3 regions of the Serratia sp. YWN4 genome follow, and region 1 is predicted to be linked to each of the others. Evidence: predicted binding sites of a transcription regulator. Region 1 holds the regulator's gene; each other region holds the start of a gene.
What was found. The regulator Fur, encoded in region 1, represses iron uptake genes when iron is present. The targets are predictions, from matches to a motif close to ATAATAATGAGAACNACTATCAA.
Positions count from the first base shown of each region.

Region 2: ACX9GT_RS17415 (isochorismate synthase) is a predicted target of Fur. The motif match lies at 2,449-2,471, and genes of this name have one in related genera.
Region 3: ygiD (4,5-DOPA-extradiol-dioxygenase) is a predicted target of Fur. The motif match lies at 3,587-3,609, and genes of this name have one in related genera.

Region 1 is NZ_CM147696.1:1,528,062-1,535,891, forward strand. It holds gene chiP (chitoporin ChiP) at 1-984, shown strand, start outside; gene ACX9GT_RS07170 (family 20 glycosylhydrolase) at 1,127-3,790, shown strand; gene fur (ferric iron uptake transcriptional regulator) at 3,983-4,429, opposite strand; gene fldA (flavodoxin FldA) at 4,759-5,298, opposite strand; gene ybfE (LexA regulated protein) at 5,561-5,848, opposite strand; gene ybfF (esterase) at 6,146-6,907, opposite strand; partial or broken gene ACX9GT_RS07195 (hybrid sensor histidine kinase/response regulator) at 7,020-7,830, opposite strand, start outside.
Region 2 is NZ_CM147696.1:3,697,118-3,704,947, forward strand. It holds gene ACX9GT_RS17410 ((2,3-dihydroxybenzoyl)adenylate synthase) at 1-1,202, opposite strand, end outside; gene ACX9GT_RS17415 (isochorismate synthase) at 1,210-2,415, opposite strand; gene fepB (Fe2+-enterobactin ABC transporter substrate-binding protein) at 2,611-3,573, shown strand; gene entS (enterobactin transporter EntS) at 3,560-4,828, opposite strand; gene fepD (Fe(3+)-siderophore ABC transporter permease) at 4,977-6,038, shown strand; gene fepG (iron-enterobactin ABC transporter permease) at 6,040-7,065, shown strand; gene ACX9GT_RS17440 (ATP-binding cassette domain-containing protein) at 7,062-7,830, shown strand, end outside.
Region 3 is NZ_CM147696.1:766,341-774,170, reverse strand. It holds gene dhaK (dihydroxyacetone kinase subunit DhaK) at 1-556, opposite strand, end outside; gene ACX9GT_RS03620 (DUF1190 family protein) at 854-1,513, shown strand; gene ACX9GT_RS03615 (glutathionylspermidine synthase family protein) at 1,517-2,677, shown strand; gene ygiD (4,5-DOPA-extradiol-dioxygenase) at 2,731-3,513, opposite strand; gene zupT (zinc transporter ZupT) at 3,723-4,490, shown strand; gene ribB (3,4-dihydroxy-2-butanone-4-phosphate synthase) at 4,548-5,201, opposite strand; FMN riboswitch at 5,312-5,472, opposite strand; gene ubiK (ubiquinone biosynthesis accessory factor UbiK) at 5,600-5,875, shown strand; gene yjeH (L-methionine/branched-chain amino acid transporter) at 5,903-7,156, opposite strand; gene hldE (bifunctional D-glycero-beta-D-manno-heptose-7-phosphate kinase/D-glycero-beta-D-manno-heptose 1-phosphate adenylyltransferase HldE) at 7,175-7,830, opposite strand, start outside.

The DNA of each region.
Region 1 (7,830 bases):
GCCGGTAAATTCAAATATGGCCCGATGTGGGCTCGTGCGGGTTATATCCAGCCAAGCGGCCAGACGCTGCTGGCTCCACACTGGAGCTTTATGCCAGGCACCTATCAAGGGGCTGAGGCTGGTGCCAACTTTGACTACGGTGACTCCGGAGCTCTGAGCTTCTCCTACATGTGGACCGACAAGTATAAAGCGCCTTGGCATCTCGAGATGGATGATTTCCGTCAGAATGACCGCACCACCCGCGTTTCCTACCTGCATTCACTGGGCGCCAAGTACGATTTCAAAAACGATCTGGTGCTGGAAGCTGCTTTCGGTCAGGCACAGGGGTATGTGAATCAGTATTTCACCAAAGCCTCTTACAAATTTGATGTTGCGGGCAATCCACTGACCACCAGCTATCAGTTCTACGGCGCTGAAGACCGCGTCAGTGACAGCCGTGACCCTAACAGCATTTATGATGGTCTGGCTTGGTTGCAGGCGCTGACCTTCGGCTATACCACCGGTCAGTTCAACTGGCGCCTGGAAGGCACCATGGTCAAGGCTGAGGGTAACCAGGGCTTCTTCCTGCAACGTATGACCCCGACTTATGCCTCTTCCAACGGCCGTCTTGATATCTGGTGGGATAACCGTTCCGACTTTAACGCCAACGGCGAAAAAGCGGTTTACGGCGGCGTGATGTATGACCTGAGCAAGTGGGATATTCCTGGCATGTCGGTCGGTGCCTCTTATGTTTATGCCTGGGACGCGAAGCCAAGCACTAACCCGATTTACGATCAGAGCCAGCGCCTGAGAGAGAGCGCTTATAGCCTGGATGCGGCCTATACCTTGCAGGATGGCCGTGCCAAAGGCACGCTGTTCAAACTGCACTTCACGCAATACGACAACCATTCCGATCTGCCTAGCTGGAGCGGTGGTTACGGCAACATTTTCCAAGATGAGAGAGACGTTAAATTCATCGTTATTGCCCCATTCACTATCTTCTAATGTTTTCCCCGGTGGCCATGCCGCCGGGAAATCACGCTTTAAAAGCGAATCTTGCCGCCACCTGTTCTAAAGCAAAGGCACGCAGCGAAAAATCGGGCAAGAGATTCGCGATAACAACAACGGATTACCGAAGAGGTTGAAGATGAACAAGTTCAAGATGAGTGCTCTTGCAGCCCTGACCGCCACCGTCGGGCTATTTGGCAGCGTGGGTTCAGCCATGGCTAACCAGCAGGTTGTTGATCAACTCAGCCAGCTGAAAGTGAATCTTAAGATGCTGGATAACCGTGCAGCTGATAATGGTGTTGATTGCGCCAAGCTGGGTGCCGATTGGGCATCTTGTAATAAGGTGTTGATCACTCTGGCCAACGATGGCCAGGAAATCAAAGATAAAGACTGGGCAATTTATTTCCACAGTCCGCGTCAGACGCTGAAAGTGGATAACGAACAGTTCAAGATTACCCATATCACTGGCGATCTGTACAAGCTGGAACCTACCGACAAATTCACCAGCTTCCCGGCCAAGCAGGCCGTTGAAATCCCGATTATTGCCGAATACTGGCAGGTGTTCCACAGTGATTTCTTGCCGCGCTGGTATGCCACTTCAGGTGATGCCAAGCCTAAGATCCTGGCGAATACCGATACCGAAGATGTGAACCAGTTTGTTACCCCGTTCACCGGTGACCAGTGGAAGCGTACCAAGGATGACCATAACATTCTGATGGTGCCAGAAAGCCGCTTCACCAAGAATCAGGATCTGAAAGTGCTGCCAGCGGCAGCATTGCGTGGCCAGATTATGCCAACGCCGATGGAAGTTAAGGTTCATCAGCATGATGTGGATCTGAGCAAAGGTGTTGCCTTGGATCTAAGCGCGTTGACCAAACCAGCGGCAGATGCGGCAGCCAAGCGTTTTGAACTGCTGGGCGTGGCAAACCATGCTGGTGGTTATCCAATCAAAACCGATATTCAACCGGGCGCATTTAAAGGCGATCTGGCGGTTCCAGGCGCTTACCAACTGAAGATTGGTGAGAAAGGGGCTGCGATCACCGGCTTCGATCAGGCCGGGGTGTTCTATGGCCTGCAATCCATTCTGTCGCTGATCCCGTCTGACGGCAGCAAGAAGATTGCCACGCTGGATGCCAAAGATGCACCGCGTTTCCAATACCGCGGCATCTTCCTGGATGTGGCGCGTAACTTCCACCATAAAGATGCGGTGCTGCGTCTGTTGGATCAGATGGCGGCCTATAAGCTGAATAAATTCCACTTCCACCTGACGGATGATGAAGGCTGGCGTATTGAGATCCCAGGCCTGCCGGAACTGACCGAGGTGGGTGGCCAGCGTTGCCATGACCTGAGCGAAACCACCTGTCTGCTGCCGCAATACGGTTCAGGCCCAGAGCCGCACGGTGGTTTCTTCTCCCGTCAGGACTATATCGACATCGTTAAATATGCTCAGGCACGCCAGATTGAAGTGATCCCAGAGATTGACATGCCTGCGCATGCCCGCGCTGCGATCGTTTCCATGGAAGCGCGCTACAAGAAACTGCTGGCTGAAGGTAAAGAGAAAGAGGCGAATGAGTTCCGCCTGGTGGATCCGACCGATACGTCCAATACCACCTCGGTGCAGTATTTTAACCGTCAGAGCTACCTGAACCCGTGCCTGGATTCATCCAAAAACTTTGTTGATAAAGTGATTGGTGAAGTCGCCCAGATGCACAAAGAAGCCGGTCAACCACTGCAAACCTGGCATTTTGGTGGGGATGAAGCGAAGAACATCCGCTTGGGTGCCGGTTATACCGATGTGAAGAAGCCGGAAGCGGGCAAGGGCATTCTTGATCTGAGCAAAGAAGACAAGCCATGGGCCAAGTCTGAGGTTTGTCAGGCGATCATCAAAGACGGCAAAGTGGAAGATATGGAACACTTGCCGAGCTACTTCGGGCTTGAAGTCAGCCAACTGGTGAAAGCGCACGGCATTGACAGCATGCAGGCGTGGCAGGATGGCCTGAAAGATGCCAAAGACTCGAAAGCCTTCGCGACTAAGAATGTTACGGTGAACTTCTGGGATACCCTGTTCTGGGGCGGCTTCGACTCAGCCAACGACTGGGCGAACAAGGGCTATCAGGTGGTGATCTCCAACCCGGATTACGTCTATATGGACTTCCCCTATGAAGTGACCCCGGAAGAGCATGGTTACTACTGGGGCACCCGTTTCAGCGATGAGCAGAAGATCTTCAGCTTCGCACCAAACAACCTGCCGCAAAACGCTGAAACCTCGGTTGACCGCGATGGCAACCATTTCACCGCCAAGAGTGACAAATCATGGCCGGGTGCTTATGGCCTCTCAGCTCAGCTGTGGAGTGAAGTTGTGCGTACCGACCAGCAAATGGAATACATGATTTATCCACGTGCTCTGTCTGTTGCGGAACGTGCCTGGCACCGTGCGAGCTGGGAGCAGGATTATCAAGCCGGTCGTGAATACAAAGGTGGCGAAACCCATCATGTCGATACCAAGACGCTGGAAAAGGACTGGCTGCACTTTGCCAACCTGATCGGGCAACGTGAGTTGGCCAAGCTGGATAAAGGTGGCGTGAGCTACCGTCTGCCAGTGCCGGGAGCACGCGTTGTTGATGGCAAGCTGGAGGCTAATATCTCCTTGCCTGGTTTGGCTATTGAATATTCTACCGATGGCGGCAAACAGTGGCAGCGCTATGACGATCGTGCTCGCCCGGCCGTTGCGGGTGATGTTCAAATCCGTGCGGTCAGCCCGGATGGCAAACGTTTCAGCCGTGCCGAGCCGGTAAAAGCCTAAGCCAAAACTCAGCCCATCTGCGTGTCGGCGGATGGGCTGTAGGTGTAGTCCGTGTCAGAAAGAAGTGCTGCAAGAGAGTGCAATATTTGGAATTATCATTTTCCCCGGCCTGTCCGGGGATTTTTTTGTCTGTAAATCGCAGGCACAAAAAAACCGCCATTAAGGCGGTTTCTCGATTCTGGCAGGCCAGAGTTATCGCTTGTCATGCAGCGTATCGTTTTCGCGGCAATCACCTACTTCACAATGGCCGTACAGGTACAGGCTGTGATTGGTGAGCTTAATACCGTGCTGTTTGGCGATATCACGCTGACGCACTTCGATAGGTTCGTCGCTGAACTCGATCACTTTGCCACAGTCCAGGCAAATCAGGTGATCGTGATGATGCTGCTGGGTCAGTTCGAACACGGATTTACCGCCTTCGAAATTGTGACGAGTCACAATGCCCGCATCATCAAATTGATTCAGTACGCGATAAACCGTTGCCAAGCCGATTTCCTCACCCATATCTATCAGTTTTTTGTACAGATCTTCCGCACTGACGTGATGGCATGCCGGATCCTGCAAGACTTCCAGAATTTTGAGTCGCGGAAGCGTGACTTTTAAGCCGGCCTTCTTCAATGCGTTATTGTTGTCAGTCATGCGGATTCAGTCCTGTTACTGTGCTAATCAAGTTGGGGCGTTTTCGCCTATGGCATTGGTCGGCACAAAAAGAATTAATTGCGTCTCATTATAGAACCGCTTGCTCTAAATAGAAACCGTCGGTTGTTAACAAAGGTATATCTGCACTATTGCATAAGGGTATATGCAACGTCTTGATGGATGGGATAAACCGATGCCGCAGTTTACCCTGATAGTGCGGGAAGTTACAGACTTGTAGCTTCTATTACTCTAATCCGTGATACCGATAGCAGCCCTGTAGCCGACACTATGCGCTTTGCAGGGCTTTTGTACAATATCTGGAGGGGGGCTTAGCCGACGATGTCGGCCAGGCTCAGCTCTTCGCTGATTTGTTTAACCCAGGCATCTACGCGTTCGTTGGTCAGTTCAGGCTGACGATCTTCGTCGATAGCCAAGCCGACGAAGTGATGGTCGTCTGCCAAGCCTTTAGAGGCTTCGAAGTGGTAGCTTTTGGTTGGCCAGTGGCCGATGATCGCAGCACCACGCGGTTCGATGATGTCACGGATGGTACCCATCGCATCGCAGAAATATTCTGCATAGTCTTCTTGGTCACCACAACCAAACAGCGCCACCAGCTTGCCGTTGAAGTCAATATCTTCCAGCGTTGGGAAGAAGTCATCCCAGTCACACTGGGCTTCACCGTAATACCAGGTGGGGATGCCGAGCAGCAGGATGTCGAAAGCTTCCAGATCTTCTTTACTGCTTTTGGCAATGTCGTGAATTTCAGCCACGTCTTTGCCATATTTTTGCTGAAGATTTTTCTGGATCATCTTGGCAATGTTTTCGGTATTGCCAGTATCGCTGCCAAAGAAAATGCCTACATGAGCCATATTGCAGATAACCTTTTTAATTCAGTGGATATACCTTTGGTGTTCGTGGGTTGCTTACCTGCAACGTCGAGCCTTTGGGTATCGTCTTACGTAAGATCAAGGCAAGAGTTCAACGTGGTGACTCTCTCTTACCGGTAAATAACCATCATGCCAGAAATGTGCTCTGGGGTTTTATCGCATTTATGCGATGCGGGGGGATCAGTACCAGCGGTGTTGATCCGGCGTCATCCTTAACGCCGCGCCGCGCGTGCGGCTGAAGAGATCATGATTCTGGCTGTTCTTCCGCCAGTTTTGCCAGCAGCATTTGCTCAATCAATTCGCTGCGACTGATATCGCGCTGATCCGCCAGTTTGTTCAGAGCATCCACGGCGTCTGCGTTGATTTTCAGCTCCACACGCCGTAATCCACGCACTTTGTCACGCCGTAGCTGATTACGCTTATTGATTCTAAGCTGTTCATCACGGGAAAGCGGGTTGGTTTTCGGTCGCCCCGGACGGCGTTCATCTGCGAACAGATCCAGCGTCGTGCGATCCGTTTGTTCTTTTGCCATTGTTGCGGACTACTGCAAGGGAGTTTGCATCAGAAAGCGTTTTCACACTTCCAGACGGTTCAGTTAACACCATTCGGGCCAATAAACCCTAAGCCAAATTTACCTCCAGCCAAGTGCTTGTTTGCACGTTGAACTGGGCGGCAAAATTATATCCCCGCAGGACCCAAGCTATAGCAGCTTGAAAGACGTCGGAAATAGCGCGCCATATTACCCCAGCAGATAGAGCAACGACAATGCTTAACTTAGCCAAAAACGCGCTAACTCGTTCTCTTTAGCACGTTTTTTCACCACTTTGTTTCAGGCTTCATCAAGGAAGCGGCGGATGGCCCGTAACACAGCGTCCGGTTTTTCCGCATGAACCCAATGGCCGGTACCTGCGACGGCGTAAGCTCGGGCCTGCGGGAATTGGCGGGCAATGTCTTCGCGGTACTCATCCTGCACATAAGGCGAAAGCCCACCGCGGATAAATAGCGTTGGATGTGGCCAAGAGGGGACATTTTGCCAGCCGATCATGCTCGCGTATTGTGCGATCAATACCGGCAGGTTGAAGCGCCAGGTTCCGGCATGAAAAGACTTTAACAAGAACTGGATCACGCCTTCTTCATCCAGATATTCGCGCATCAGCTGTGCCGCCGGTTGCCGTTGGCTAATACCGGCATCGGTGACCGCTTGCAGAGCAGCAAAAATCTTGTCGTGGCGGCGGGTGTTATAAGCCACCGGGGCGATATCGATCACAATCAGCCGTTCAACCCGCTCAGGGGCTATCGCCGTGAGCGCCATGGCGGCTTTACCACCCATGGAGTGGCCGATGACGATGACCTTATCCAACTGCAAATCATCCAGCAACGTCAGCAGATCCTGCGCCATCGCCGGATAGGTCATCTCATCAGCACGCGGCGAAAGCCCATGATTGCGCAGATCGACCTTGATCACCGTATGCTGTTGATTCAGGTCGCGTGCCAGTATGCCAAGGTTATCCAGGTTGCCGAACATGCCGTGGAGCAGCACTATCGGTAATGTGGGAGCCTCGGCAGCCAAGAGTTGATAATGTAATTTCATGGTGAAGTTTACGATTTAAAGACATTGGGTCAGGGTATCATGCTTAGGTAGGTATTTATAAGTTAGATAGATGTTATCAATACCTTTCTGGCAGCACATTGTTGATGCCAAGCTACTCAGAAGAAAGCCACTGTGAAAGCAGAGCATGAAGCTGCGAAGGCTCTAATGGCTTAGATAACACCAGGTAACCCTCTCTTTCCGCTTGTTGCAAGATCTCCGAATTAAATTCGCCGCTGACCATCGCGCCACTGGCCTGTGGTAAACGTTGGAGTAACTCCTGCAAAATATCGAAACCACTCTCACCTGAACGCAAGCGCTGATCGCACAAGATCGCCTGCGGAGAAAAGCCGCTCTCAAGCACGGCAAAAGCTTCGTTGGCAGAAGCGACGCAGCGAACCGTCACTCCCCAAGCCTGCATCAGGCTCTCCCAGGCAGAGGTAACCAAGGGATCGTCGTCAACGACCAAGCAGGTTCCGGAAAGCGTTCTATGCGGTGCGGATAAGGATTTTTGCTGTGCGGTTAATGGCGCTATGGCTGCCATTGTGTCGCTGGCTGGCAGAAGCATCCAAAAACGTGAACCTTTCCCTTCTATCGAGCTCATTCCGCACTGTACTTTCATCAGTTTCGCGCATCTTGCTACTACCGCCAGGCCCAGTCCATGCCCGGCACTGTCTATACGCCAGGCAAGCTCCGGGCGATAGAAGGGAGAGAAAATCTGGCTTTTTTCAGCATCAGCAACGCCAATTCCGGTATCCCAGACTTCGATCAACCACTCTTTGCCACGCGGGCGAACAGAGATCAGCACCCCACCTTGTGGGGTGTATCGTAGTGCGTTGTGCGTCAGGTTGATTAACGACTGTTTGAGCAACGAGAGATCGCCTAAAGCAACGCAGCGTTGCCGAGGGAATCTCGAGCGTAGCGTT
Region 2 (7,830 bases), 2.2 Mb from region 1:
TGCTCTGGGCTCTGGTAATAACCACGGAAGGTATAGGGGCCACGCGTCATCAGGCGGCCGGTTTCACCCACCTGTAACGGATTACCTTGTTCGTCAGCCACCCACAGCTCATCGTCTGGGCACATTGGTGTGCCTTGGGTGGCGAGAATGTGTTGGTCGTCATCATCAAGCAGGGTGTAATTCACCAAGCCTTCGGCCATGCCAAATACCTGTTGCAGTTGGCAGCCGATCTCAGTGCGAATGCGCGCCGCCAGGGTTTCCCCCAGCTTGGCACCACCCACCTGCAACAGTTGCAGGCTAGCTAATTGCTGGTTGCTACCCCACTCTTCAATCGCCTGTAACCACAAAGTGACGGCGGGCGGCACCAGCGCGGTGACGGTAATCTGATGCTGTTCGATCAGCCTGAAGCACTGCGCTGCGGCTGGATCGGCGGCAAACACCACCCGCCCGGCAGCATAGAACACGCCTAACACCCCCGGTGAACTCATTGGGTAATTGTGCGCGACCGGCAGTGCGCACAGGTAACGAGTGGCACTATCGAAACGGCAGATCTCTACGCTACGGCGGATGCTGTAGTAATAGTCATTGTGGGTACGCGGGATCAGCTTCGGCGTGCCGGTGCTGCCGCCGGAAAGCTGGAAAAACGCCACCCGATCGGCGGCCGTCGGAGCCGGTGTAAAGTCACCGCAATCCTCCTCCAGCCAGGCGGCTAAAGCATGTTCTCCAGCAGATTGACTACGTAACCCCACTACCCGCAGCGAGGGATATTGTTCTCTGAACGCCGTCAGAAAATCGTCCTGCGCGAACAGGCTATGTTGGCGATCGGCAATCAACAAAGCGGGCTTGATCTGGCTGGCATAGGCATTCAGTTCACTGCGCTGGTGGCTGAACAACGCATTCACCGGCACCACACCGATCTTCAGCAGGGCAAAGAACACCACATAGAATTCCACCACGTTGCCAAGCTGTACCAGCGCGGTATCGCCCGCTTGCAGCCCCCGGCGCAGCAAGGCAGCGGCCAGGCGATCGGAAAGCTGCTCCAGTTCGCGGTAACTCAGGCTACGCTGCGCGTCAATCAGGGCAACGGCGTCATTGTCTGCCTGCCGGGCCAAGATCTCGGTCAGCGGCTTATCGATCCAATAGCCACGTTCACGGTAACGGCGCGCGAAATCCTCGGGCCAGGGGGTAAAAGCAATACTCATAAGATGTTTATCCTTGAAGGCCAAAGGCACGCAGCATGGTGCTGAGTTTGGTGCCGGTTTCATGCCATTCAGCCTGTGGAGATGAGTCCGGCACAATGCCCGCGCCGGCAAACAGGCGCACCTGATTGGCGTTGACCGTACCGCAGCGGATAGTAACCACCCACTCACCGTTACCTTCGGCGTCACACCAACCAACAATGCCGCCAAATAGCCCACGCTCAAAAGGCTCCAACTGCGCGATCAGTTCACGCGCTTCCAGCGTCGGTGTGCCGCAAAGTGCTGGCGTCGGGTGCAACAGGCAGGCCAGCGACAGCGCGTTCTCTGCCCGTTCGGCCACTTCGCCGTCGATCGGCGTCGAAAGGTGCCACAGCGTCGTGGTGCTCAGCAGTTCCGGGGAAGCGGGAATATGCAGATGGCGGCAGCGGCCACGCAAGACCTGACGCATATCTGCGGTGACAATCTGGTGTTCATAGCGATCTTTGCTCGACGCCAGCAGTTGCTCACTGGCTTGACGATCCTGTTGAGGATCGCTTTCACGCCGTGCCGACCCTGCCAGCGGGTTCGAATGGAACTGATTACCGTACTTGCGCAGCAGCAGTTCCGGGCTGGCCCCCACCAACGCCCCCTCTTCCAGCGGGACATGGAAATGGAAACCCTGTGGATTCTGGGCAATGATGCGCATCATCAGTGCCTGCGAGTCTATCCGTTGGCTGGTTTCAATCTCCAGCAGGCGAGAAAGCACCACTTTTTCCAGCTGTTCACCGCCGGTCACCTGCACCGCATCGGCCACCATTTGCATAAACTGCGCCTGCTTCGGTAACTCGGTCTGGCGGGTAATGGCGGGCAACGCGGCTGTTGTGGGTTTCACGCCTGCCATAAAGGCTTCACGTTCAAACCACTGGGTCTGCTGGGGGATAAATAACGCCGACGGTTGACGGGTATCGAAAGGAATAGCGCCGCACAGCACCGGGTTTGGTATCCCTGCCTGTCGGGCTTGGGCAAACGCCTGCTGTACTGCCCGCTGGAAGGTGCCTTGCAGATTATCGCCATCGGCGGCAGGCTGCGTAATTTTGGCAAAGCACCCTTGCGTGCTCAGGCTACGATAAGGAGAAGTAAAAAAGAAACCTGAGGTTGGGGAAACCGTGGCTGACTGTAGCGCACGATCTCTGCTTTGCAGCCCCTCTTGTTCGGTACCCTTAACGGCTAACACCATCGGCACTTCCTCTATTTGGAAACAACAACCAATATAATAATGATTATCATTTGTATTACGTTGCGGTAAAATACCTTCCCGAATTTGCCATGTCAATAAATGTAAAAACTTCTTTGCATCAAAATCGACGTATACATTTTGTGACTTCATTCATTAAAATGATAATTATTAACATTTAAACAGAGACTCCCGAAAATGATACCTACCTTGCGATTCGGCCTGGCGCTGTTTGCCATGCTGGCACTGGGCATAGCCCAAGCATCAACCACAGCAGAGTGGCCACGCAGCCTTACCACTTCACACGGCGTGATAACCCTCAAGCAGCCCCCGGTGCGGATTGTCTCTACCAGCGTCACCGTCACCGGCACCCTGTTAGCCATTGGTGCCCCGGTGATCGCCAGCGGAGCCACCAGCCCAAACAACCAGCTGTCAGATAAACAGGGGTTTTTCCATCAATGGGGTGAGATCGCCGCCCAGCGCGGCGTGAAGCGCTTATACATCGGTGAACCCAATGCCGAAGCGGTAGCCGGTGAAGCCCCTGACCTGATTGTGATGTCCGCCACCGGTGCCGATTCCGCGCTGCGCCTGTACGATCAGTTATCGGCCATTGCACCGGTACTGGTGGTGAATTACGACAACAAGAGTTGGCAGGAGCTGGCGCTCATTCTCGGCCAGGCAACCGGGCACGAAGCCCAGGCGGAGAAAGCCGTCAGTGAGTTTGCGGCACGAGAAAAAGCGCTGAAACAGCGGATGACGTTGCCTGCGCAGCCCACATCGGCGCTGGTCTTACGCAGCGATGGCAAAAATGCCAACCTGTGGACCGCCGACTCCTCACAAGGGCAACTGCTACAGCAGTTAGGCTTTACTCTGGCAACGCTGCCGCCAAAGCTCAACGCCAGCACCAGCCAAGGGGCGCGCAAAGACATTATTCAATTAGGTGGGGAAAATCTGGCGCAGGGTCTGAATGGCCAAACCCTGCTGCTGTTTGCCAATGACGAAACCGACGTGCAGCGGCTGATGAGCAACAGCTTTCTGGCGCATCTGCCCGCGGTAGAAAACCAACGGGTTTATGCGCTGGGCAACGATACTTTCCGCCTGGATTATTACAGCGCCAGCAACCTGCTGGCGCGTCTTGAGCAGCTATTTATTTCTCAGTAGCTTCAGCGGCGGGTTGTAGCACATGGCTCTGCCCGCCACTGCCTACCTGGCGCAAACCGCGCATGGCGAACGCCAATACCACCGCCAGCAGTACGGCGCCAAAACCAAAGCTGGTTGAGGTCATGGCTGGCAGCATAAACGCCCCCATTGCTCCCAGTAGCAAGGCACCTAGCGCATCGCCGACCACGTTCTGTGCGGTCCACAGCCCGTTGATGCGGCCAAGAAACGCATCCGGCGTCAGGTTCTGAATCAGCCCATACTGCAACAGCGAGTTCAGCGCGCTAAGGTAACCAAAAGCCACCAGACACAGCAGCGCCATGCCATACCACGGCATCAGGCCAAACAGCCCGATAGCAGCAAAGGCGGCAATCGCCGTCAGCAGCATCACCCAGCCCGGCCTAGCGACCTGCGCCACTCGCCCGCTGGTGAAAGCGCCGATCGTCGCCCCCAACGGTACGGCGGCATACATAAAGCCCAAATGCCCGATGCTCACATTCCACATGCCGGAGATCGCCGGATACAGCACCCGCACCGCACTGGCCATGGTCATCAGCGCGCCGATCAGCGCCACCATGCCAATCACTTTATTTTGCAGCAGGAAGGTGAAACCGCCGATCAAGGCACGCAACGGATGCTCACGCGGCTGCGGCGGTGGTTGCAACTGCGGTAAGCGCAATAAAGGGATCAGCGTCAACATGGTGCCTAACGCCGCCAGGCCGTAGTTCCAGGCCACACCGGCGCTGGCGATCACCGCGCCGCCAATCGCCGGTGAGAGGATCGAGCCAAAACGCACGGTCAACATACTGATGGCCCCGGCCTGCACGATATTCTCACGCCCCACCAGCGCCGGCGTGGCGGCCAGTAAGGCGGTCACGCCGACAGCACCAAAGAAACCGTCCCACACCGCCAACAGATAGATCGCGGTCAGAGAAGGCGCAGGCAACGCCGCATTCAGGCACAGCCCGACAAAACCGACACCGCAGGTGGAACGGGCAAACAGGATCAGGCGGCGGCGCTCATAGCGATCGGCCAGCACTCCGCCCATCAGCAAACCGGCAAACATTCCGCTACCGGCCAGCGTCACCGCTAGCCCGACCAACAAGGTTGAACCGGTCAACGCCTGGATCTGTACCGGGATGGCAATCGCCATCAGGCCGAGTGCCAGAATCGAAATAAAACGGGCGCAAAATACCGCACGAAAGACCGCATTGGTTTTCAGCAGGCCAAAATCGAGCAAAATAGAGGGTTTATTCATCTTGTTATCACCACAACCGAACTCCGTTATGCAGCTTGAAACTCATCAGGAACAGCGCTAGTGCTGCTCAGGCTGCTATGCTACCATAGATAGATACAATCAATAATGATAATAAATATCATTTATATTCAATTGATAATAGGCTGTCATGTTCCGGCTTACGCGTAATTGCTCTCCTCCTTTATCTGCCCCATTCCTGGGCTTATCCCGCTCATTCTGGCCGCGCCTGCTCGGGCTGCTGTGTGCCGTTGCCGTTTTGATCTTAATGATGATGCTCAGCCTGTCGCTGGGGGCTAAATCCATCCCTTTTACTACCGTGCTTGAGGCGCTGAACGGGCAATGTACCGGTGCCGACTGCATCATCGTGACCGAAGCCCGGCTGCCACGAACGCTGATCGGCGTATTGGCCGGGGTTGCCCTTGGGCTGGCCGGTGCGCTGATGCAAACCCTCACCCGCAACCCGCTGGCCGATCCCGGTATTCTGGGGGTTAACTTCGGTGCCGGTTTCGCGGTGGTATTAGGGATCACCTTCTTCGGCGCGACCGACGTCAGCCACTATCTGTGGTTCGCCTTTGCGGGCGCTTTTTTTGCCTCATTATTGGTGGCGCTGGTTGGCGCGCTGGGCGGCAGCCGCCTCAGCCCGGTTCGCCTGACGCTGGCCGGGGTAGCGCTGGCGGCGGTGCTGGAAGGGTTGACTTCCGGCATTGCCCTGCTCAACCCGCAGGTGTTTGATCAACAGCGTTTCTGGCAGGCCGGTTCTCTCGATATTCAAAGCATGGCGGTGGTGCGCACCGTCGCCCTGCCGATCCTGTTGGGTACGTTAATGACCCTGTGTCTGACCAAAGCGCTAAATAGCCTGAGCATGGGCAGCGAACTGGCCGCCGCGCTGGGCACCGGCATTATGCGCACGCAGTTGCTCGGTTTGCTGGCAATTACCTTGCTGTGCGGCAGCGCGACCGCTGCCGTTGGCCCGATCGCCTTTGTCGGGTTGATGATGCCGCATATTGCCCGGCGATTTGCAGGATCTGAACTCAGTTGGATGCTGCCCTGGACCCTGGTGTTAACGCCGATTCTGCTGCTGACAGCCGATCTGATTGGCCGCTTTCTGGTGCCGGGCGAGTTGCAGGTATCTATCGTGCTGTCGCTGATCGGCGCGCCGGTGCTGATTATGCTGGTACGCCAGCGCCGCATGTTCCGCCGGGGAGCATAAGATGAGCCTAATGGTTTCTCGCCAAACCCTCGCCAAAAAACCACTGCGGCTGGCACGCCCGCTGGTTACCGCTTTGCTCTTGCTGTTCGCCTGCCTGGCGCTGGCGGTTTATGCCCTCGCTTCCGGCACGCTTTCGCTCAGCGCCGTGCAGGTGATCGACGCCCTGCGCGGCGAAGGCCCGGCTAATCTGGCGATTATCGTCACCCAGTGGCGCTTGCCGCGTGTCGCTCTGGCGCTGCTGCTGGGAGCCGCACTCGGCATCAGCGGTGCGATCTTCCAATCGTTGCTGCGCAACCCGCTCGGCAGCCCGGACGTAATCGGTTTCAATACCGGCGCTTACAGCGGCGTTTTGGTCGTTATTGTGCTGTTCAACGGCGGCATTCTCGGCATTACCTCTGGCGCACTGGCCGGTGGCTTGATTACCGCCGGGCTGATTTACCTGTTAGCCTGGCACAACGGCGTTGAGGCTTTCCGCCTGATTATTGTCGGCATTGCGGTGCGCGCCCTGCTGTTTGCCCTAAATACCTGGATGATCGTCAGCGCTTCGCTGGAATCGGCGATGACCGCCGGTTTGTGGAGCGCGGGCTCGCTCAACGGCATCTCCTGGGCAAAAAGCCTGCCCGCCGTGCTGGTGATCCTGCTGGCAGTCATGTTGCTGGCCGCGCTGGCCCGGCGCATGCGGCTGCTGGAAATGGGTGATGATACTGCCTGTGCGCTGGGGGTGGCCGTTGAGCGTTCGCGCCTGCTGCTGTTCTTGGCCGGGGTGCTGCTCATCGCAGCGGCAACCGCCGTGGCTGGCCCGATCTCGTTCATTGCCCTGGTAGCACCGCAGATCGCCCGCCGCCTGTGCGCCAACCAAAACGTGCTGCTGCTGACGGCCTTAACCGGCGCGTTGCTGTTGCTGGCCGCAGATGTCGCCGCCCAACGCCTGTTTATGCCTTACCAGTTGCCGGTCGGCGTTTTGACCGTTAGCCTGGGGGGCATTTATCTGATCTGGTTATTAATCCGCGAGTCGCGAAAAAAATGAATGCTGAAAACCTGTTAGCTGCGCCGCTGCGCGCCGAAAACCTGACGCTGAGTTACGACAAAAAAATCGTCGCCCGCGACCTGTCAGTATCCATTCCGCACGGCGAACTGACGGTGATTATCGGCCCGAACGCCTGTGGTAAATCCACGCTGTTAAAAACGCTCAGCCGCCTGATGCAGCCACAGGCCGGTTCGGTGTGGCTCAACGGCCAGCAGATCCGCGATTACGCCACCAAAGACGTCGCCCGCCAGCTTGGGTTGCTGCCGCAAAGTTCGATCGCCCCCGGTGACATTACGGTTTTCGATCTGGTGGCGCGTGGCCGCTACCCGCATCAGCGCCTGTTCAGCCGCTGGCGCGAAGAGGATCAGCAGGCGGTTGAACAGGCCATGCGTTCCACCGGCGTAGCGCAGTTGGCCGATCAACCGGTTGATACGTTGTCCGGCGGGCAGCGCCAGCGGGTGTGGATCGCCATGGTCTTGGCACAGCAAACCCCGCTGCTGCTGCTGGATGAACCCACTACCTGGCTGGATATTACCCACCAGATTGATCTGCTGGAACTGCTGCGCCAGTTGAATCGGGTAAATGGCTATACCCTGGTGGTAGTACTGCACGATCTGAACCACGCCTGCCGCTATGCCAGCCACTTGATCGCCATGCGCGACGGCAAAGTGGTGGCCGAAGGTGCGCCAAAAGATATCGTAACGCCCGAGTTGATCGAACAGGTGTATGGGCTGAAGTGTATGATCATCGACGATCCGGTGTCGC
Region 3 (7,830 bases), 760 kb from region 1:
AATGCCCCTGGTTGTTGATTTTGTGGCCCAGCGCCACCAGGGCATCCAAGTCATCGCCCCTTACCGCCGCTGCGCCAAGCAGCTTCTCCATCAGCACCGTGTTGGCCACACCACGCCGCCCGGCGGTAAATAGGCTGTCTTTGACCGCCACGTCGTCATCTACCAACACGGTTGCCACCATCATGCCGCTGTCGTGTAATAATTCGGTCGCCGTCTCAAAATTCATTACGTCGCCGGTATAGTTCTTGATGATCAGCAAGACGCCAGCGCCGCCGTCGATAGCCTGACCACATTCGTACATGTTATCTGGCGTCGGTGAAGTGAAAATCTCCCCCGGGCAAGCGCCATCCAGCATTCCTTCCCCGACAAAACCACAGTGCATCGGTTCATGGCCACTCCCGCCGCCGGACAGGATCGCCACTTTGCCGGGAATCGGCCCTGCTGCACGGGTCACAAATACCGGCTCCTGATGCACCAGCAGTTCCGGGTGGGCTTCGCCCATGCCCAGCAACTGTTCGTTCAGTACCGACTCAACCTTATTGATCAGCTTTTTCACGATTCACTCCTCTGTTGGAAATGCCGATACGCCGTTATTGAGTTTGGCTATACACGCCGAGAGCCCGTTGGCGGGCTGGAGAAAATTTAAGCATCACAGGCTGCATGATGTTGCATAACAGTACTCATATAAAGCTTTCTCCCGCCGTAAAGCGAACTGGCGCACATCGCAACGTATAACTGCGTAAAGAGTGGATTCTATGGGCATTTTCGCTTTAATTATGACCATCTTTCCCCTATCCTTACGGCCTACTACTGGGTAAGGGCGAATACAGCCCAAATGATGAGATTACTAACGATGAAACGGACAAAAAACATCAACCGAGATACATTCCGCAAATCCTGGCGTGTTGCGCCCGTGGCTTTGGCGATCAGCGCAGTCTTTATGCTGGCCGGCTGCGAACAGGCGGATGAAACGGTTTCTCTGTATCAAAATTCCGACGACTGTTCGCGCGCCAATCCTTCGATGAGCGAGCAATGCACCACTGCGTACAACAACGCGATGAAAGAAGCCGAGAAAACCGCGCCGAAGTACTCCACCCGTGAAGATTGCGTAGCCGAATTCGGCGAAACGCAATGTGCTCAAACTCAGGCGCCTGCACAGGCAGGTATGGCCGCAGAGTCGCAAAGCAGCGGCAGCATGTGGATGCCATTGATGGCGGGCTACATGATGGGCCGGATGATGGGCGGTTCAGGTTTCGCCCAGCAACCGCTGTTCACCTCTAAAAACGGTGCTAGCCCGGCAAACGGCAAGTTCGTGGATGCCACCGGCAAGAGCTATGGCCCGGCAACCGCAGGCGGCCGTACCATGACCGTGCCTAAAACCGCCATGGCCCCTAAACCGGCGGTGACCAAAACCATCACCCGTGGTGGTTTCGGTGAAAGCGTCGCCAAGCAGACCAGCATGCAGCGCAGCAGCGCAACCTCCAGTTCCAGCTCGCGTAGCATGGGCGGTTAAGGCATGAAACGCGTTGCGATTACCGAGCGCCCGGACTGGCGCGAAAAAGCCACTGAATTTGGTTTCCAGTTCCACACCATGTACGGCGAGCCGTACTGGTGTGAAGACGCCTATTACCAGTTCACCCTGGAACAGATCGAAGAGATCGAAAACGCTACCGCAGAATTGCATCAAATGTGCCTGAAAGCGGTGAAGCGAGTGGTCAACAGCGACGAGTTGATGACCAAGTTCTGTATTCCAAAGCATACCTGGGAGTTTGTTCGCAGTTCTTGGCGTACCCATCAGCCTTCGCTGTATTCGCGCCTCGATCTGGCTTATGACGGTGTGAATCCACCCAAGCTGCTGGAGAACAACGCCGATACGCCCACATCGCTGTATGAAGCGGCTTTCTTCCAATGGCTGTGGCTGGAAGATCAGATCAACGCTGGCAAGCTGGATCCCGAGTCCGATCAGTACAATAGCCTGCAAGAAAAACTGATCGAACGCTTTGCCGATCTGCAAGCCAATCACGGTTTTAACCTGCTGCATCTGGCCTGCTGCCAAGACAGCGAAGAAGATCGCGGTACGGTGCAATATCTGCAAGATTGTGCGCTGGAAGCTGGTCTGCCGACCGAATTCCTGTTTATGGAAGAGATCGGCCTTGGGGAAAGAGGCCAGTTTACCGATCTGCAAAACCAGGTTATCGGTAACCTGTTTAAGCTTTATCCGTGGGAATTCATGCTGCGCGAAATGTTTTCCACCAAGCTGGAAGACGCTGGCGTGCGCTGGCTGGAACCGGCCTGGAAGAGCATTATCTCCAACAAGGCGCTGTTGCCGCTGCTGTGGGAAATGTTCCCCAACCATCCGAACCTGTTACCGGCTTACTTTGCGCAAGACGATCATCCGCAGATGGATCACTACGTCACCAAACCGCTGTTCTCACGAGAAGGGGCGAATATCCAGATCGTGCAGAACGGCCAGGAAGTGGCGCGCGTTGAAGGGCCATACGGCGAAGAAGGCATGATTGTGCAGCAGTTCCATCCGTTGCCGCAGTTTGAAGGCAGCTATACGCTAATCGGTAGCTGGCTGGTGAACGATCAACCTTGTGGTATCGGCCTGCGGGAAGATCGCGAGTTGATCACCCAGGATCTGTCACGTTTCTATCCGCATATTATTCTTGGCTGATAGTGCTTGGTAATAGATTGGGCGTGGCACTGCGCTACACCCAATCACATTTATTATCCTACCTGTACCGACAACATGCTCAATGCCCCCATTTCGATGCCATCGTTCGGGATTGAGATCGGCTCTTTACCGTCCCAACCCCCCAGCACATACAGCAACGGCAGGTAATGTTCCGGCGTCGGGTTCGACAACGCAGCACCTTCATGCTGCATAAAGTTCACCAGTGGATGATTCTCACCCTGATAATTCAGGTTATCGCGCACGTACTGGTTGAATGATTCTGCCCATGGGTACGAGCTGGCATTCCCCTGCCATTTCACCATCCGCAGGTTATGCACCACGTTACCGCTAGCAACGATCATAATGCCTTGATCGCGCAACGTTGCCAGCTTGCGGCCAAGCTCATAGTGATATTGCGCAGGTTGAGTACCATCAATGCTGAGCTGCACCACCGGGATATCTGCTTGCGGGTACATTTTGATCAGCACGCCCCAAGTGCCGTGATCCAATCCCCATTCACCGGTATCCGCACCCACTTCGCTCGGAGCCAGCAAAGTTTGTAATTGGGCTGCCAGTTCGGGTGAACCGGGTGCCGGATACTGGGTATCAAACAATGCCTGAGGAAAGCCACCAAAATCGTGAATGGTTTTTGGCTGTTCCATCGCCGTCACAGCGGTGCCCCGGGTATACCAGTGGGCAGAAACAGCAACGATCGCTTTCGGACGCGGTAACTGTTCACCCAGCGCACGCCATGCCTGGGTGTAACGGTTCTCTTCCAGCACGTTCATCGGGCTACCGTGGCCAAGAAACAGTGCAGGCATACGAGAGGTGGTCATAAGTTATCCTTTGCTTAACGTAATAGGCTTTCTGCTGGCTACATTACGCTCTTTGCTTTACCGAGACAGCCGGATAACCATGATAATGATCTTCAATAAATTTGAACGGCTAGCTCAATGGAAGCAATCAGCCAAATCCGCTCGATTTATGCCTTTACTCTGTTAGTATCGGAACATAAACAATAATCATTAGCGTAAAGGAACCTATCTTGTCAGTACCGCTGATTCTGACCCTGCTGGCCGGTGGCGCAACCTTTGTCGGTGCCCTGTTCGGCATTATCGGCCAGAAGCCATCCAATCGCCTGCTGGCGTTTTCCCTCGGTTTTGCCGCTGGGATTATGCTGCTGATTTCACTGATGGAAATGCTGCCTGCCGCATTGCATACCCCTGGGGTGTCACCGGTGCTCGGCTATGGCATGTTCATGCTCGGGCTGCTGGGCTATTTTGCGCTCGATCGCATGTTGCCACACCAGCATCCGCAGGATTTGATGCAAAAGCCGATTAAGCCGCACAACCTGAAGCGCACGGCAGTCCTGTTGACGTTGGGTATCAGCCTGCACAACTTCCCAGAAGGCATCGCCACCTTTGTGACGGCCAGTGCCGATCTGGAGCTGGGCATGGGGATTGCCTTGGCCGTAGCGATCCACAATATTCCCGAAGGGCTAGCGGTCGCCGGGCCGGTGTATGCGGCGACCGGTTCCAAAACCAAGGCGCTGTTGTGGTCAGGGATCTCCGGCCTGGCAGAAATTCTGGGGGGCGTTATGGCCTTCCTGTTGCTGGGCCCGATGATTTCACCGGTGGTGATGGCATCGATTATGGCTGCGGTAGCCGGGATTATGGTGGCGCTGTCGGTAGATGAGCTAATGCCGCTGGCGAAAGAGATTGATCCGCACAATAACCCGAGCTATGGCGTGCTATGTGGCATGGCAGTGATGGGGTTCAGCCTGACGCTGCTGCAAAGCGGCGGGATTGGCTAAGCTAGCTGGGCGTAAAAAAGCCGCTGATAAAGCGGCTTTTTCATACCAATCAACGTATTAACTGGCTTTTTTTTCCTGTGCCTGACGGTAGGCCACCAGATCTTCGATGGTCAATACAACCATTTCGTGTTGTTTGGCAAACGCGATCACTTCCGGCGCATGCGCCATGCTGCCATCATCGTTGGTCAGTTCACACAGCACACCGGCAGGTTTAAAACCGGCCATGGAGACCAGATCGATCGTCGCTTCGGTGTGCCCACGGCGGCTCAGTACGCCACCCGGCTGGGCACGCAGTGGGAACACGTGGCCTGGGCGGCTCAAATCGCTCGGCTTGGCACGATCGGCAATAGCGGCGCGAATGGTGGTCAGGCGATCGGAAGCCGATACGCCGGTAGTCACGCCCTGCGCGGCTTCGATGGTCACGGTGAACGCCGTCTGGAACTGGCTGGAGTTATTGGTGACCATCATCGGCAGCTCAAGCTGCTGGCGGCGATCTTCGGTGATACACAGGCACACAATACCGCTGCCGTGGCGAATGGTCAGCGCCATCTGCTCAACGGTCATGGTTTCTGCGGCGAAGATCATATCGCCTTCGTTTTCACGGTTTTCATCATCGAGCACCATCACACCGCGCCCATTGCGCAATGCATCGAGCGCGCGTTCAACGCGTTCCGCTGGCGTGCCGAAATCTGAAAGTAGAGTCTGATTCATGGTAAAAAACCTCATTAAAATTATGGATTACCAGAACCAGGGCTAGCTTGAGGAGTGGCTATCACAATAGCCGAAAAAATAACGCAAGCGGGCATAAGCCCGACAGGTGTCGTTACTCTCTCCCATCCGGACTATAACCGTCGGCCCCGGAATTACACCGGATCTGCTGACCTCTAACCGATTCCTGAGAACAGGTTGAGCGCTCGCGGGCTTTCACCGTAGAAGGTGATTTACCGCCGGTGGGGACTTTCACCCCGCCCTGAGAATAAGCCTCTCGACTATAGCGCCATCACCCCCGTCTTTCAAGCTATGGCGTTAGATGACGAGTATTGGTTTATCCGGCGGGCAACTCGCATTACACTAGGCATCAGCCACTCAATATCAGAAAGGGAAATGCCATGATTGACCCGAAAAAAATTGAACAGATCGCACGCCAGGTACAAGAATCTCTGCCTAAAGGCGTACGGGAATTCGGGGAAGACGTTGAGAAAAAGGTTCGCCAAGTGTTGCAATCGCAGCTGACCCGTTTGGATCTGGTTAACCGCGAAGAGTTCGACGTGCAGACCCAGGTACTGCTGCGCACCCGTGAGAAGCTGGCGCTGCTGGAACAGCGTTTGACCGAGCTGGAAGGCAAGCTGAATACCGCGCCAACCACCAAACCCGCAGACGAATAAGATTGACGAGGGCGCGCCTGCGCGCCCTTATTGCTGACTGACAACCACCTGCGGCTTACGCGGCAAAACCAGCCAGATCAGCGCCAACATCACCAACGCATACAGGCTTTTCCAGCCGATAATCACCAGCAGCAACAGACACAGTATTGAACCAATCACCGCCATCAGCCGCGAACGGCCCTGCAAGATCCGGCAACCTGCCAGCATACACAGCAGATAAATCAGCACGAAAATCCCATTGGCATACACCAACAGCGTATCGAGTGGCAGATTCAGGGTATAGATCAGCAGGGTGAAGATCAGGCAACAACCGACCACGGCGCTCAAGGCATTCACCGGCACTCGCCCTGCGGAAAGTTTTGCCAGCGCGCTTGATGGCCTGGTCTGCGCCTGCGACCACACCAGGCGGGCGAAGCTCTGGGTATAGATATTCACGCTGGCAAAACAGGCCAGATAACCGATGATGCAGGCAATCCACAGTGCACTTTCGCCAAACAGCTGTACAACCACACCGGGCAGCGAAGCAGCAGCAGCCCGATCGGCACCATAGGCATGGAAGTGCAGCACTGCCACAGTGCAACCCCAGTAGACAGCACCGGCCACCAACATGCCAAGCAGCAGCGCGCGCGGGAAATCCCGCTCAGAATTGCGGAATTCGGTGGCCAGATGGGCAAAGGCCTCCAGCCCAACGAAGCACCAGAACATCACGGCCAAAGCGTGGAACATATTGGGCGGGGAAATGTTGCTGACCACCGGCCAAGGGATCTGTGCAGGCGTAATACCGCCTTTCCACCAGATCGCCACCACCAGCGCGACAACCAGAATAGCGATCAGCGTCTGAATATTGGCGCTGGAACCGGCGCTGCGCGTACCGAGCAGCCAGATCACCACCAGCGTGGCAATCTGCACCAGCAGCAAACCGTTGGCACTCCAGCCAAACGCAGATTGCCAGAAGCCCGCCGCGATTTGCAGCGCGGCAGGCAACCCAACGGGGATCACGGAGAGAAACAGCCAGCCGGTCACTTTAGCCATGCGCGGCCCGAAGGCCATGCCGACAAAGTGCGCCGCACCGCCCGCGCTGGGAAAGTGGCGGCCTAACGCCGCAAAAGCGATAGCAATGGGGAACACCAGCGCGATCAGGATCGGCCAGGCCCACAGGCTATCATTGCCAGCAACCTGCGCCGCCAGTGCAGGAACGGCAAACACCCCGGTGCCCAGCAGCGAAGTGGACAACAGCCCAACGCCCTGCGCCAAACTCAGATCCTGCTTCAGTCCACTCACGCTATGCCTTATTGAGCGTTAATCACGCCCATCCTTGATGGCCTTGATAATGTTGGTTGTCGACAACCCATCTTCAAAGTTCAGCACTTTCACATCACCGCCGTTGGCCCAGACCTCGGCGCTGCCAGCAATATCCTGCGGCTTGTAGTCACCGCCTTTTACCAGTAAATCGGGCAGGATATCGGCGATCAGGCGCTGCGGCGTATCTTCTTCAAACGATACTACCCAGTCCACGGCACCCAACGCCCCCAGCACGATCATACGGTTTTCCAACGGGTTGATCGGGCGGGTTTCCCCTTTCAGGCGCTTGGTGGAGGCATCGCTGTTAACCGCCACGATCAGGCGATCGCCCAGCTTGCGGGCATTCGCCAAGTAGGAAACGTGGCCAGCATGCAGAATGTCGAAGATGCCGTTGGTCATTACCACTTTCTCGCCGCGTTGCCGCGCCTGCGCAACTGCATTTTTCAGCTCGGCTTCGGTCATCACGCCAAAGCCGGTCTCGGCACGGCCGCGAATGGCGTTTTCCAGCTCGATAGGTGAAACGGTCGAGGTTCCCAGCTTGCCCACCACCACGCCTGCCGCCGCGTTCGCCAGGAAACAGGACTCTTCCAGCGAGTTGCCCGCCGCCAGCGCCGCCGCCAGCACGCCAATCACCGTATCACCGGCGCCGGTGA